Regions from separate parts of the Mesorhizobium opportunistum WSM2075 genome, predicted to be linked through region 2. Evidence: riboswitches for the same ligand, from Rfam matches in the RefSeq annotation. Region 2 holds a riboswitch; the other holds the start of a gene.
The links. Region 2 has a riboswitch for thiamine pyrophosphate ahead of MESOP_RS16725 (YkoF family thiamine/hydroxymethylpyrimidine-binding protein). Riboswitches for the same ligand answer to the same signal wherever they lie in the genome.

Region 1 (7,599 bases), 2.1 Mb from region 2:
ATAGGCCGGGTCGGCGATGTTGTTTTCCAGCCGCGAGATCGACGCGGTCACCGCCTCGATCTTCTTGGGGAGCGATTCCAGCGCGAATTTCTGCTTGAACGACAGTTTCTTCGCCGGCCCTTTTGGCGCTGCCGGCTCGCTCCTGGCCTGAGCCGGCGTATCGGCGGCTTCAGTCTTGGCGCGCGCCTTGCGGTCGTCGAGCCTGGTGCCGCCGCGTTGGACCAGCATGTCGGAATAGCCCCCGGCATATTCGACCCAGCGGCCGCCGCCGTCCGGCGCGATGATGCTGGTCACGGTGCGGTCGAGGAAATCGCGGTCGTGGCTGACTAGGATGACGGTGCCGGCAAAACCGGCGACGAGTTCCTGCAGGAGTTCCAGCGTCTCCATGTCGAGATCGTTGGTCGGCTCGTCGAGCACCAGGAGGTTCGCCGGCCGCGCCAGCACGCGCGCCAGGATCAGTCGCGCCCGCTCGCCGCCGGACAATTCGCGCACCGGCGTGCGCGCCTGCTCCGGCTTGAACAGGAAATCCTTCATGTAGGAGACGACATGGCGCTGCTCGCCATTGATGACGAGGTTTTCGCCGCGCCCGTCGGTGAGATACTGCGCCAGTGTCTCCTGCGGGTCGACGGCCTCGCGCTTCTGGTCGAGCGTGGCGATCTCCAGATTGGTGCCGAGCCGCACCGAGCCTGCATCCGGCGCCAATTCACCGGTCAGCATCTTCAAAAGCGTCGTCTTGCCGGCGCCGTTCGGTCCGACGAGGCCGACGCGGTCGCCGCGCTGGATGCGGGTCGAGAATCCCTTGACCACGGTGAGATCGCCAAAACTCTTCTCGATGTTCTTGGCTTCGATCACCAGCTTGCCGGATTCGGCGGCGTCGCTGGCCACCATGGTCGCCGAACCCTCGGCGCCGCGATGGCCGCGAAAACTCTTGCGCATGGTCTGCAACTCGCCGAGGCGGCGCATGTTGCGCTTGCGCCGCGCCGTCACGCCATAGCGCAGCCAGTGCTCCTCGCGCACGATCTGTCGGCCGAGCTTGTGTTGCTCGCGCTCTTCCTCTTCCAGCACCTGATCGCGCCATTCCTCGAAATGACCAAAACCCTTGTCGAGCCTGCGGGTCTGGCCGCGGTCGAGCCAGATGGTGGCGCGCGAGACGCGTTCGAGGAAACGGCGGTCGTGCGAGATGACGATAAGTGCCGATGAGGTGCGGACAAGCTCTTCTTCCAGCCACTCGATGACCGACAGATCGAGATGGTTGGTCGGCTCATCAAGCAGCAGGATGTCGGGTTCCGGCGCCATGACGCGGGCAAGGGCGGCGCGCCTGGCTTCGCCGCCGGACAAATCGTTCGGCCGTTCCTCGCCCGACAGGCCGAGATGCTCCATCAGATAGCTGGCGCGGTAGGGATCGTCGGCGGGCCCGAGCCCCGCCTCGACATAGGCGCGCACGGTGGCAAAACCCTCCATGTCGGGCATCTGCGGCAGATAACGCACGGTCGCCGACGGCTGGCGGAACACCTCGCCGTCCTGGGGTTCGATCAGGCCGGCGGCGATCTTGAGCAGCGTCGACTTGCCCGAGCCGTTGCGGCCGACCAGCGCGATCTTATCGCCGGCCGAAGCGGTCAAGGCGGCGCCATCGAGCAGCGGTGTGCCGCCGAAGGTCAGTTTTATCCCGTCGAGATTGAGAAGAGGCGGGGCCATGTCAGCTTTCGGGCAAGGGATAGGGATGAGCGAGCAGCAGCGCGCGGCCATGGCCGAGCGCGATTTCGAGGCCCCCCCGGACCTCGTTGGAGATGGTCAGCGACGAACCGAAGGCCACCTCGACCTGGTTCAGCGGCCATTTGGCGCCGGTGACGGTCAGGCCGGCGAGGTCTGAAAAGCCGAGGATCGAAAACAGCGTGCCGTCGGTATAGTCGAAACCCGTCTTTCCCAACAGCAAGGGCACGCCTTCCTGGGCGCCGCTGGTCAGCACCACTCCGGTGCCGGTCTCGGCCAGCCGCAGCGCGAGCGACAGATGCAGGAAAGCGTGGTCGGCCCGTTTGCCGCCGAAAGCGCCTGCCAGCACCAGGCGGGTCGCGCCTCGTTCGAGTGCGGCGGCGATCGCCAGTTCGCCATCGGTCTTGTCCTTCTCCGCCGGAAAGGTCTGGCGGGGCACGGCGGCCAGATCGTCAGGCAGATTAGCCGGCACCGAATCGAAATCACCCACCCAGAGTTCCGGGACAAGGCCGAGCAGCCGCGCATGGCCGATGCCGGCGTCGGCGGCGATCACGCGGCAGCCTTCGATCTGGCGGTCGAGCCGCGGCGTGCGGATGAGATCGCCGCCAAGCAGGATGGTGAATGTGCTCATATCGTGTGGCCCTTACCAGCCCGACACGCGAAACGGAAGGCGGCAAACTCCCACTTGCGCGGTTCATTGGCCCGGCCTATGTGTCGAAACGCTCTAACGGGGTGCCGGACGCGATCTTCGCGGACCGGCTGAGAGGCAGTCTCGCCAACCCGCTGAACCTGATCCGGTTTGTACCGGCGGAGGGATTAGACGTTTCGGACAGTCCGACGCCTCAATTCCTTTCAACTCGAACGAAGGAGGCGCCGATGCGCACGCTTTTATACTCTCTTGTCTCGGCAGCGGTTCTGGCGCTGTCCGGGCCGGCCTTGGCCAAGGACAAGCTCACCGTCTACACTTATGAAAGCTTCACCGCCGATTGGGGTCCAGGCCCCGTGGTGAAGAAGGAATTCGAGGCCGAATGCGGCTGCGATGTCGAGTTCGTCTCGGTCGCCGACGGCGTGGCGCTGCTCAACCGCGTCAAGCTCGAAGGGGCCTCGACCAAGGCCGACATCGTGCTCGGCCTCGACACCAATCTCACCGCCGATGCCAAGGCGACAGGCCTGTTCGCGCCGCATGGCGCGGTGTCCGACGTCGATGTGCCGGGTGGCTGGAGCGACGATACTTTCGTCCCCTTCGACTATGGCTACTTCGCCGTCGTCTATGACACGCAGAAGCTCAAGACACCGCCCAAGAGCCTCAAGGAACTGGTCGAGGGCAGTGCCGACGACAAGATCGTCATCCAGGATCCGCGCACTTCCACGCCGGGTCTCGGCCTGCTTTTGTGGGTCAAATCGGTCTATGGCGACAAGGCGCCGGAGGCCTGGGCCAAGCTCAAGGCGAAGGTGCTGACGGTGACGCCGGGCTGGAGTGAGGCCTACGGCCTGTTCACCAAGGGCGAGGCGCCGATGGTGCTGTCCTACACCACGTCGCCGGCCTATCACATGATCGCCGAGAACACCGAGCGCTACCAGGCGGCGTCCTTCGAGGAGGGCGAATACCTGCAGATCGAGGTTGCCGGCATCACCACCACGGGCGCCAAGAACCCGCTGGCTGCAAAGTTCATGGCCTTCATGACCAGCCCGAAGTTCCAGGACGCCATCCCCGAGACCAACTGGATGTTCCCCGCCGGCAAGACCGACAAGCCGCTCAACCCGGCCTTCGGCAAACTGGTCAAGCCGACCAAGACCTTGCTGTTCAGCCCCGAGGAGGTCGCCGCTAATCGCAAGGCCTGGGTGGATGAGTGGCTGGCGGTGATGAGCAGGTAGTTTTGAGGCAAACCGACCGAAGATGATTGCTCTACGGCGCCCCCCTCTGTCCTGCCGGACATCTCCCCCACAAGGGGGGAGATCGAACGTCATCGGTGATTTCGCAAATCGCCGACGCTGCAGATATAAGCTAAGCGCGGAAACTGCCAATCTCCCCCCTCGTGGGGGAGATGTCCGGCAGGACAGAGGGGGGCGCCGTAGAGCACAATCCTTTGTAAGTGCCGCGACGCGCAGACAGGCGGTCCAGCGTGCAACGCGCGTCTGACCCCCGCGTCAGCGCCGGCATCATCGCGCTTTCCGCGATCGCGCTGCTGATCGGTGGCGCGTTTGCCGGGCTGCTTGTCGAGGGCGCCCACGATCTCACGGGCGCTTGGGCGGCCTTCGATCCCTATCTGCTGCGCGTCGTGCGCTTCACGCTCTGGCAGGCCGCGCTCTCGACCCTGTTGTCCGTCACCCCGGCGCTGTTCGTGGCGCGCGCCCTGTCGCGGCACCCGCGCTTCCCGGGCCGCGCCTTCATGCTGCAGCTCTTTGCCGTGCCGCTGGCGTTGCCGGCCATCGTCGCGGCGCTCGGGATCCTGGCGCTCTACGGCCGCGCCGGTTATTTCGCCGGTCTGTTCGGCGCGGTCGGCGGGCAGGGCTGGCCAGGCATTTACGGCCTGTCCGGCATCCTCGTCGCCCATGTCTTCTTCAACCTGCCGCTCAGCACGCGGCTGTTCCTCGAGGCGCTGCAGACCATTCCTGCCGACCAGTGGCGGCTGGCGAGCCAGCTTGGCATGGGCGCGCGGCCGGCGTTCCGGCTGATCGAATGGCCGACGCTGCGCGCCGCCTTGCCCGGCGTCGCCGGGCTCGTCTTCATGCTCTGCATTACCTCCTTCACCATCGTGCTGACGCTCGGCGGCGGACCAGGCGCGACGACGCTGGAAGTCGGCATCTATCAGGCGCTGCGCTTCGATTTCGATCCGGCGCGGGCGGTCGCGCTGACGCTGCTGCAGATCGCCTTGACCTTCATCGTGGTGCTGGCGCTGACGCGGCTTGGCGCCAATGTCGTCGGCGACACCAACCTGCCGGTTGCACCGCGCCGTTATCTCTCCGTAAACCGGACCGAGACCTGGCTGAACGCGGCGCTCATCGTGCTGGCGCTGCTGTTCGTTGCCGGACCGATGGCGGCCACGGTGATCTCCGGGCTTGGCGCCGATCTCGGCCGGCTCGCCGGCGAGGCCGCGGTCCGGCAGGCGACGCTGACGAGTGCGGTGCTGGCCTTCCTGTCGGCGCTGCTTTCGGTGATGCTGTCGCTGGCCTTGACCATGGCGCGCAGGGCGCTGGCGCTGAACCGCCGCTCCGGGCCAAGGACGCTGCTCGAACACGCCACCGATACCGGCGCGGGGTTCGTCCTGGTCGTGCCGCCCATCGTCATCGGCGCCGGCTGGTTCCTGCTGCTGCGCCATGCCGGCGATGTCTTCGCCATCGCCCCGGTCATGGTCGTGACCGTCAATGCGGTGATGGCGATGCCTTTCGCGTTGCGCGCGGTCCGTCCCGCCTATGATGCGGGCAGCGAGCGTCACGAACGGCTCTGCGCGCAGCTCGGCATAGCGGGCTGGGCCAGGCTGCGGCTGGTCGACTGGCCGTCGCTGCGGCGGCCGCTCGCCACCGCCTTCGCCTTCGCCATGGCGCTGTCGCTTGGCGATCTCGGTGTCATCGCGCTGTTCGGCAGTGATTCCGTGCAGACATTGCCCTACCTTCTGCTGGCGCGCATGGGCAGCTACCGCACCGCGGACGCCGCCGGCCTGGCACTGTTGCTCGGCCTGGTTTGCCTGGCGCTGGTCCTGGCAGCGGACCGGCTGGGAAAAGGAATGGCCCGCGATGTCTGATGGGGCGATTGGCAGGAAAGGTGTTCCGGTGCGGCTGGACAAGGTTTCGTTCAGCTATGGCGAGGCGCCGCTCACCTTCGATGTCGCGTTCGCCGCGGCGGAAATCACCGCCATCATGGGGCCGAGCGGCTCGGGGAAGTCGACGCTGCTCAACCTGGTCGCCGGGTTCGAGACGCCACGGTCCGGCCGTGTGCTGATCGGCGGGGCCGATGTCGGCGGCGCGCCTCCGGCGGCGCGGCCGGTGTCGATGGTGTTCCAGGAAAACAATCTTTTCGCCCATCTCAGCGTCGAGCAGAATGTCGGGCTCGGCCGCTCGCCGTCGCTGCGGCTGACCGAGGCCGACCGCGCTGATATCGCCGACGCGCTTGCGCGCACCGGCCTTGCCGGCAAGGAAAAACGCTTGCCGCGCGAACTCTCGGGCGGTGAGCGCCAGCGCGTCGCCCTGGCCCGCGTGCTGGTGCGCGATCGCCCGGTGCTGCTGCTCGACGAACCCTTCGCTTCGCTCGGGCCCGCTTTGCGCGACGACATGCTCGACCTGGTTGCCGGCGTCCATGCCGACCATGGCATGACGGTGCTGTTCGTCACGCACCAGCCGCAGGATGCGCGCCGCATCGGCCGCAATGTGGTGTTTCTGGACAATGGCGCCGTGGCGGCCACCGGCTCCGCCGAGGATTTCTTTGCCGGGGCTGGTCCCGAGGCGTTCCGGCACTATATCGGTACCGGTGCTGGGGATGCCGTATCACGAGATATTGCCCGGAAGCGGACATAATTTACGGCCAAACCGTCTTCGGGCGAAGTGGCGCTTGCTTGCCATGGCAGACGTAGTGTGGCTAGGTCCGCCCTATTGGTCCGGCACAGGCCGTGATTTGCCTACAGCATCCGCCGCACGCCCCGAGGGACGTGTGACGGATGCTGTAGTAGTTTGTTTGCGCATGATAATTCCGAAGATCGCCCCCGATTTTCGTGGTCATGCGCCGGGACCCGAAAGGAAGCCGTTCTGGCGATCGGCGTTGACAGACCAAGATGGAACCCGCTGGCGCGCTTTCTGGCGCTGGCCGGTTTTGCCGTGGCGCTCGCAAGCTGCCAGATGTTCACACCTCCGGCAGTCCAGGAATCCGGGTTCCAGCCGTCCGACAAGCCGATCACGGTCGACAATGTCGGCGCCAACAACAAACTCGCCGAACTGGCCAAGGCGCAGCACCCGCGCATCCTGGCGACTTATGGCGGGGAATATTCCGATCCCAAGCTCGAGCGCATGGTCGCCAAGGTGGTCGGCAGCCTGACCGTGGTGTCCGCCAATCCGACCCAGACCTACCGCATCACCATTTTGAATTCGCCCAACGTCAACGCCTTCGCGCTGCCGGGCGGTTATCTCTACATCACGCGCGGCCTGCTGGCGCTGGCAAACGATTCGTCCGAACTCGCCGCGGTCATCGCGCACGAGATGGGCCACGTCACCGCCAACCACGGCCTGCAACGCCAGCAGCTGGAGGCCGAGGAAGGCCTGGCGACCAAGGTGGTCTCGGACGTGCTCGGCGACAGCCCGACCGCCAAGGCCGCACTGATCCGCGGCAAGCTCAGGCTGGCGCAGTTCTCGCGCAACCAGGAGCTGGAAGCGGATGCCATCGGCATCAAGTCGATCGGCGAAGCCGGCTATGATCCATACGCCGCCGGCCGGTTCCTGCAATCGATGTCGGCCTATACCGATTTCCGCTCGATCAGCGGTGCCACCGACGCCAGCCTCGACTTCCTGGCGACGCATCCCAACACGCCGCAGCGCATCGACCTGGCGCAGCGCCATGCCCGCCAGTTCGGCGCCCCCGGCGTCGGCACGCGCGACCGCGATTCCTTCCTCGCCGGCATAGACGGCCTGCTCTACGGAGATACGCCGGAGGAAGGCTACGTGCGCGGCGAGACCTTCCTGCATCCGGGCCTCGGTGTGTCATTCACGGTGCCGGACGGCTTCATCATCGACAATTCCGCGGCAGCGGTGACGGCGACCGGGCCGGGCGACATAGCCATCCGCTTCGACGGGGTTTCGATCGACAAGAACCGCGCCTTGACCGACTACATCCGGAGCGGCTGGGTCGCCGGTCTCGACGACAGCACTGTCAAGCAGGAAACGATCAACGGCAACGAGGCGGCG
Region 2 (7,599 bases):
AGAGCCTCGCGGTCCGTCCTGCAAGGCAGAGCGAAGGGTTGGGGCGTGCCCTTGTCGCGGCGGCAATCATCCGCTGCCGTGAGTGCAACGGCCGGCGCCTGATCGTCTCGACCGCTACGGCCGATATCGGCAATCTCAGGTTTTATCAGAGACAGGGCTTTCGGATGTGTCGCATCGTGCAGGATGCGTTCGGGCCATCGACCGGTTATCCCGAAGGCTTGCTCGTGAATGGCATTCCGCTGCGCGACCAGGTGGTCTTCGAACGCGACCTCGGCGCGGATTGAGCACAGCGGCAACAGCTACAAGCTCAGCAAGCGCGGCATCGCGACCATCGAAGTCAACGAAATAGCCCGCTTCGGTTCGCCGGAGCGGGCTATTTCGCGCTTTTACCCTAGGCCAGAATGTTGACGGCTCGCGCCGCGACCAGCGCAATCGTCAGCAGTGAGATCATGGCTTCCGCCATCATCAGCAGCTTGGCGCGCTGGGAGAGCGGCAAGGTGTCGGTCGGCGAAAACGCCGTCGCATTGGTGAAGGCGAGGAAGAAATAGTCGACGAAGCCGGGCAGCCATTGGGCCAGCTCGCGGTCGTTCAGGGTCATCTGTGCAAACAGGAAATCGGCCTGCGCGAGCTTCACCAGTCCGCAGGTCGGCGGCCCGCCACGGTCGGTGCTCCAGAACCACAAGGCGAAGACGATGACGTTTGTCACCCAGATGTTGAGTGCGTCGATCAGCAGTGTCGTGCCGCTGTTGCCGGCGTGTCCCTCCAGCAAGGCATGCACCAGCAAGACCAGCGAGCCGCAATTCATGACGCTGATGACGGCGGTCATCGTCAGGGCGGTTCGGCGGATCATGGCGCGAAACTGGCCGATGGCATGCCATTCGTGGTCCTCGACCGCTTTTCTGGTGGCGACCTGCGTCCATGCCGTCGCCACGGACAGCGGCACGAGCAGGGCCGCTTCCAGTCCCGGTGCCAGCCAGCGCGGACCGAATGAGAGATTGTTGATGACCAGAAGCTGCAGGCAGATGATGACGAGAACGGCTGCGCGCGCCAGCCAGAAGTCGAGCGCGCGGTAGTGAATGACGGCATGTTGATGGCGCATCTGGAATCCGGATGTTCAGACAGGGCTTCAGGCCGTGTGCCTGGGGAAGGCGGGCCGCGGAGCGTTGAAATTCCGGTTCAATCTTGGTGTTGCAATGGCACGCAAGTATACTTTTTTGTAAGCTTTGGCGTTTGGGCTGTTCGGCGAACCGGACGATGTGATTTAAGCGCCGCATGGTGGGGATCGATGACTCCTTGGATCGCTGGGTGCCGGCGGGGCTGCCTGCCCCGGGCTTGAGTTCGTCATCTGTCTGGTCCGGCCTGCTTCGCCAACCCCGGTATTTGCTGGCGCTTCTGTGTCTGGCGCAGATCTTGTGCTGGACGGTGGTGCCAGCGCTCGTCGATCCCGCGCCGCCCGGCGATGTCGTGGAGGGCTTCATGTGGGGCCGCGAATGGGTGCTTTTGACCTACAAGCACCCGCAGCTCCCTGGTTGGCTGCTCGAGACCAGCCATCTTTTGACCGGATCGTTCCGCTGGCCGCAATATCTGCTCGCCCAGCTGACCATCTCCGCGACCTTCATCCTGGTCTATCTGCTGGCCCGCGACATGCTGGGTCATAGCCGGGCGCTGGCTGCCGTGCTTTTGATGCCATCGGTCTATTTCTTTGGCTGGCCCACCCCGCAATTCAATCACGACTATGCGCAGATGCCGTTCTGGGCGGCGATCTGCTGGCTGCTTTGGCGCGCCGGCCGTGGTGGCGGGCCGGGCTGGTGGCTCGCGCTCGGGCTGGTCTCGGGCGTCGGGCTCTATGCCAAATTCTCCACCGGCCTGCTGCTCGCCTTCGGCGCTCTGTGGCTGTTGTCCGATGCGCGCGCGCGCAGCCGGCTGGCGACACCTTGGCCGTGGCTTGGCCTTGCCGTCTTTCTCGCCGTCGCCACGCCGTTGGCCGTCGAGCTCTACCGTATCGATTTCCTGCCGCTGACCTATTTCGCCGGCCGTGACGAATGGGTGACTGAACACCGAGCGCGCCTTTATTATGCCGGTGTCCAGATGGCCGGGCTCTCCGGCTTTTTTCTGGTGCTGGCGATATCAGGGCTGCTGCGGCGCTCGCCGGCTCCGCAAGAGCCCGTCGAGCGCGGCTCGCGTGTTTATCTCATGTGGATGGGCCTTGGGCCCGCGGCGCTGGTCATGGTCGCCTCGCTGTTTACCGGCACAGGCGAAGCCTGGGGCGCGCCGATGTACAATCTTGTCGGCGTCGTCGCGCTGGCGTTCTTGGGCCATCGGCTCGGCGCCACAGAGATGCGAAAACTGACGATCTGCGCATTCATCTGCATCGTCGGCATGTCAGGCGCCTATGCGGCCATCCGCTGGACGGACTGCAATGTGCGCGGGCGCATGGACGCCGTTTGCTGGCCGGCACGACCGATCTCGGACGAGGCCGAGGCAGTCTGGCACGCGGCTGTGCCCGGCCGACTCGACATCGTCGGCGGCGACACCAATCTGGCGATGCTGGCGGGTCTCAATGCCTATGACAAGCCGTCGATTTTCACCGACCTCGATATGCGGTTCGCGCCCTGGATCACACTGCAGCGGTTGCACGACCACGGCATGCTGATGGTTTGGCTGGGCCATGGCGTGCCACCGCAGTTGCACTCATGGCTGGACAACATTCCGGTCAAGACCGTTCTTTTCAACTGGTCGCAAGAGGCGCCGCCGGTGGCGATCAGTTTTGCCGCCATCCCGCCCGGCACGCGCCTGCCGCTTGCTGTCGACAGCCCGGCTGGACAACCGCACAGCTGAAGTCCACGGATCCGGTTCCGCGTCGTGCCATTTCGTCGGGGCATGGCCGCACGCACCGCCGGCGCCGCGCTCGGGCGACTGGACGAAGTCGCCGACAGTGCCCATTTATGGGAAATCCAATTTGTTGTCGTGCAATTCAAGACGGAAATCGCGGTCCGTTTTCCGTGAATTGCTTTTGAGGAGAGGTGACATGGCGACTTCGACCGAACGCGCAGTACTTGCCGGCGGCTGTTTCTGGGGCATGCAGGATTTGATACGGCGCTATCCCGGCGTCATCTCGACCCGTGTCGGCTACTCGGGCGGCGATGTGCCAAACGCCACCTATCGCAATCATGGCACGCACGCCGAGGCGATCGAGATCAATTTCGATCCGGCCGTGATCAGCTATCGCACGCTGCTGGAGCGCTTTTTCCAAATCCACGATCCGACGACACGCAACCGACAGGGCAACGATGTCGGAATGAGCTACCGTTCGGCGATCTACTACACCAGCGACGAGCAAAAGAACGTCGCCGAAGACACCATCGCCGATGTCGATGCCTCGGGCCTGTGGCCCGGCAAGGTCGTCACCGAAGTCGCGCCGGTCGGTGCTTTCTGGGAGGCCGAGCCGGAGCATCAGGATTATCTGGAGAAATATCCCAACGGCTACACCTGCCATTTCGTCAGGCCAGGCTGGAAGCTGCCGGTTCGAGAAAAAGCGGTACCGTAGATTCAGTCATACGACAGGATTTGAGAAGCCGCGGAGCGCTCGCTCCGCGGTTTCTTCTCATTGCAAATCCTACTTGCCGCAATGCTTGTCGTTAACCGTCGGCGCGGTGGTACCCGGCGACATGCCATTGGCATCGGGCTGCGCGCCCTGCGGATGGGCAGGACAATTCCGATCCGCGTTGGAGTTCATATCATCCAGCGTGCCAGTCGTGCTGTTGGTCACCGACGGGTCGACGGTGTTGGGCGAAGCTGGCGTATTCGGATCGACCGTGACCGACCTGCCGCTACCGGCTCCGTTGGTGCCGCTTGTGTCATTGCTCTGCGCCATGGCCGATGCGGCCAGGCCGATGGTGAGCGTCGAAGCTGCGAGGATTTTCATGAACATGGTTTGTCTCCATTTTCTGTGAACTCGTCGCGTAGCGACTGGTGGGACAACCTCTCGGTCCGATGAAGGTTCCCGATAAATTCTCGCGCCGCCAGAGCCAATCGCTCCCACTCTGGCGCAATGCTTTTGGCGCAGTTCGCTGAAAAAAACGGCTTCCCCAATCGATCGAATGGTGCTTTAACGCGCCCATCCACAGGGGTGCTCCGTACGGTCGGGGCTGAGACGGGGGCGGCAAGCCCACAGACCCTAGAAGCTGATCTGGGTAATACCAGCGGAGCGAGGCGGGCTATGTTTTCAGGCGCACAGATTTCCCTATATCCCATGGCCGACGATTTCGTCGGCGTCATTTTGGGCGCGCTCGGTGCGCTCGATCCCTATCGTGACCGGCTCAGGATCGAGACCGACGACATCTCGACCTTGCTGGTCGGGCCGCCCGAAGTGCTGTTCCCGGCTCTGCGCGACCTGTTCGTGGCGGCCGCGCACAGCGGCAAGCATTGCGTTTTGTCAGCCGCCATTTCGCGTGGCTGCCCAGGCGAGCCGGACGATCCGATCTGCCGCTCCGAGGCCTTCGGCGGACCTGTCGGGCCGCTCTGCCCGCGCAAGGAAGCCGCCATCGCAGCCGTGCATGGCGCGGTCGCCACCGGCCAGCCGGCGGCGGCGCAATTCTCGCTTTATGTGATGGGTACTGGCGACCACATGGACGAGATCTATGGCTGCATCGATTTCTTGAAACAGTCCGGCGTCTACGATCGCTCCAAGAATTTCTGCACCAAACTGCGCGGTGATACGGGCGCGATCTTTTCGGCGCTCAACGAAGCTTTCTGCCGCTTCGGGCCGGGTGCCGGCCACGTAACCCTCGACGTCACGGTTTCCGCCAACAGCCCCACTGCTGTCTGAACCGCTCGCGCCGATGCGCGACCGTCAAGGTTGTCCTCTCGTGGTCTCATCGTCATTCAGCCGCCCGCGTCACCTCGCGGGCATCCTCGCCAAGGCAGTACCGGCCGTAATGTCGGTTGGGTTGCTGCTCGTGGCCTGGGAACTCTATGCTACCTATTCCGGCATCAAGCCGACGACGCTGCCGGCGCCCTCGCGTGTCTTTGAGCAGGCGATGCTCAATCGTGACGCGCTGGTCGACAACGCCATTCCCACCATCCGCGCCACGCTCATCGGTTTTGCCTTTTCGCTCAGCGCCGCTTTCGCGCTGTCGATGCTGGTCGACTTCTTCCAGCCGCTGCGGCGCGCGCTTTTTCCCGTCTTCATCATCAGCCAGACCTTGCCGCTGGTTGCGATCGCGCCGCTGGTGGTGCTGTGGTTCGGCTTCGGGCTGGCGCCGAAGATCATGCTGGTGGCGCTGGTTACCTTCTTCCCGATGCTGGTGGCGCTGGTCGAGGGCTATGAGGCAACCGAGCCCGAGATCGGCCAGATGCTACGCGCCATGGGGGCGGGGCGCTGGCGCGTCTTCGTGCTGGCGCGGCTGCCTTCGGCGCTGCCATATTTCTTCGCTGGCCTGCGGATCTCCATCACCTATGCCGTCGTCGGCGCCATCTTCGCCGAATATGCGGGTGCCGCCAAGGGGCTGGGCATCTACATGCTCAACGCCAAGAACAATTTTCGCCCCGACCTGGTGCTGGCCGCCGTCGGCGTCAGCGCCGCGCTTACTCTCATCCTGTTCGGATTGACGGTGCTGCTGCAGCGCTTGGCCATGCCCTGGGAACGGGCCGCGGGCAAGCAAGCCGCGGCAAAGGCGGCGCGGAGATGAGCCGGCTCGAATTGCGACATGTGCGCAAGGCGTTTGGCGGGCTCGACGTTCTTGCCGACATTTCGCTCAACGTCGGTGCCGGCGAATTCGTCTCGATCCTCGGACCGTCGGGCGCCGGCAAGTCGACGCTGTTCCAGCTTCTGACCGGCGCCGAACATGGCGAAGGCGAGATGTTGTTCGACGGCGTGCCGCTCGACGATCACGGCCGGCATTTTGCCTTCATGCCGCAGCGCGATGCGTTGATGCCGTGGCGGCGCATCCTCGACAACGCGACACTCGGGCTCGAAGTGCAAGGCATCAAGCGCAAGGCAGCACGGGCGCGGGTCGCGCCGCTGTTCGCCGAATTCGGACTTGTCGGCTTCGAGCGGCATTTTCCGGCGCAGCTTTCGGGCGGCATGCGCCAGCGCGCGGCGCTGTTGCGCACGGTTGTGCAGGAGCGCGACATGCTTTTGCTCGACGAGCCTTTCGGCGCGCTCGACGCACTGACCCGCGCCGCCATGCAGCGTTGGCTCGAGCAGATGTGGCGGCACCATCGCTGGACGGCACTGCTGATCACCCACGATGTGCGCGAAGCCGTATACCTGTCCGACCGCATCTATGTGCTGTCGGCGCGCCCGGCCCGTGTGCTGCGTGAGATCAGGGTGCCGTTGCCGCGTCCGCGCGACCCGACCGGTGCCGCCGCGCGCCAGGCCATCGCACTCGAGGCCGAGATCCTCGACATTTTGCTCAACCCTCAACCTCCAAAGGACATGACCATGACTGATCTGACGCGCCGGCAGGCCTTGCTGCTTACCCTCGCCAGCGGTCTTCCGCTGATCGCCGGACCGGGCCGCTCTTTCGCGGCGATGCAGAAAATCACCGTCGCTTTGGACTGGACGGTCAACACCAACCACATCGGGCTGTTCGTCGCCCGCGACAAGGGGTTTTATTCCGACGCCGGCCTCGAGGTCGACATTCTGCCCTACAGCGATACCGGCGCCGGCACGCTGGTCGCCAACCGTGTCGCCGATTTCGGCATCAACGGCACCATCAGCCTGTTCACCCAGAAAACCGCCGGAGCGGACTTGAAAGCCGTCTACGCCGTGGTGCAATCCGAAACCGGCCGGCTGGTGTTCAATGCCGCGCGCAGCGACATCAAGAGCCCGAAGGACCTTGACGGCCTGACCTATGGCGGTTTTGGCAGCGCCTGGGAAAACGCGCTGATCTCGACCATCATCCGCCACGATGGCGGCAAGGGCAATTTCGAAACGGTGACGCTCGGCACCTCCGCCTACGAAGCCCTTGCCAACGGCACCGTCGACTTCACGCTGGAGGTTTTGACCTGGGAGGGCGTCGAGGCGGAACTCAAAGGCGTCCATCAGCGCAGCTTCGTCTATGCCGACTATGGCGTGCCCGACGAGCACACGACGCTGATCTCGTCGAGCGAGGCGTATCTGTCAGCGAACCCTAAGCTTGCGGAGGCCTTCATCCAGGCGACGCAGCGCGGCTACCGGTTCGCCGTCGAGCATCCCGATGAAGCGGCCGCGCTGCTCATCACCGCCAACAAGGATGCGCTGACCAATCCGGCGCTGATCAAGGCCTCGCTGAAGGCGCTGATCGACGGGCACTATCTGCGCGCGGAAAACGGCGCCATCGGCACGATGGATCCGGCCAAGATGGACGCGATCGGCGACTATCTCTTCACAGCGGGCATTCTGCATGACGCCGATGGCAAGGTTCTGACGCAACGCCCTGATTTCACGAAGTATTTCAGCAATTCAACTCTGGGCTAAGGGGGCAATCCGGCTCTCGGAACTGATGGGTCCTCATCAATCGCGCGGATGCGCAGACCTCGGCTAATTCCGGGCGATCTCATAGAGCAAAGTTGTTTTGACGTGCCGCCCGGGCTCGCCCTGCAGTGAAAGAGCGG

Region 1: linked by a shared signal. The riboswitch ahead of thiB (thiamine ABC transporter substrate binding subunit) and the one ahead of MESOP_RS16725 (YkoF family thiamine/hydroxymethylpyrimidine-binding protein) in region 2 are both predicted to bind thiamine pyrophosphate.

The regions. Positions count from the first base shown of each region.
Region 1 covers NC_015675.1:1,384,575-1,392,173, forward strand. Annotated here, with positions in the region: gene MESOP_RS06615 (ABC-F family ATP-binding cassette domain-containing protein) at 1-1,695, opposite strand, end outside; gene MESOP_RS06620 (thiamine diphosphokinase) at 1,697-2,341, opposite strand; TPP riboswitch at 2,429-2,543, shown strand; gene thiB (thiamine ABC transporter substrate binding subunit) at 2,587-3,585, shown strand; partial or broken gene MESOP_RS36735 (ABC transporter ATP-binding protein) at 3,622-3,779, shown strand; gene thiP (thiamine/thiamine pyrophosphate ABC transporter permease) at 3,834-5,453, shown strand; gene thiQ (thiamine ABC transporter ATP-binding protein) at 5,446-6,222, shown strand; gene MESOP_RS06640 (M48 family metalloprotease) at 6,541-7,599, shown strand, end outside.
Region 2 covers NC_015675.1:3,464,671-3,472,269, forward strand. Annotated here, with positions in the region: gene MESOP_RS16700 (GNAT family N-acetyltransferase) at 1-284, shown strand, start outside; gene MESOP_RS16705 (hypothetical protein) at 392-1,099, opposite strand; gene MESOP_RS16710 (glycosyltransferase family 39 protein) at 1,411-2,838, shown strand; gene MESOP_RS36565 (hypothetical protein) at 2,881-3,006, shown strand; gene msrA (peptide-methionine (S)-S-oxide reductase MsrA) at 3,029-3,547, shown strand; gene MESOP_RS16720 (hypothetical protein) at 3,617-3,931, opposite strand; TPP riboswitch at 4,116-4,229, shown strand; gene MESOP_RS16725 (YkoF family thiamine/hydroxymethylpyrimidine-binding protein) at 4,220-4,828, shown strand; gene MESOP_RS16730 (ABC transporter permease) at 4,842-5,690, shown strand; partial or broken gene MESOP_RS35665 (ABC transporter ATP-binding protein) at 5,687-6,439, shown strand; gene MESOP_RS35670 (ABC transporter substrate-binding protein) at 6,446-7,462, shown strand; gene MESOP_RS16745 (hypothetical protein) at 7,526-7,599, opposite strand, start outside.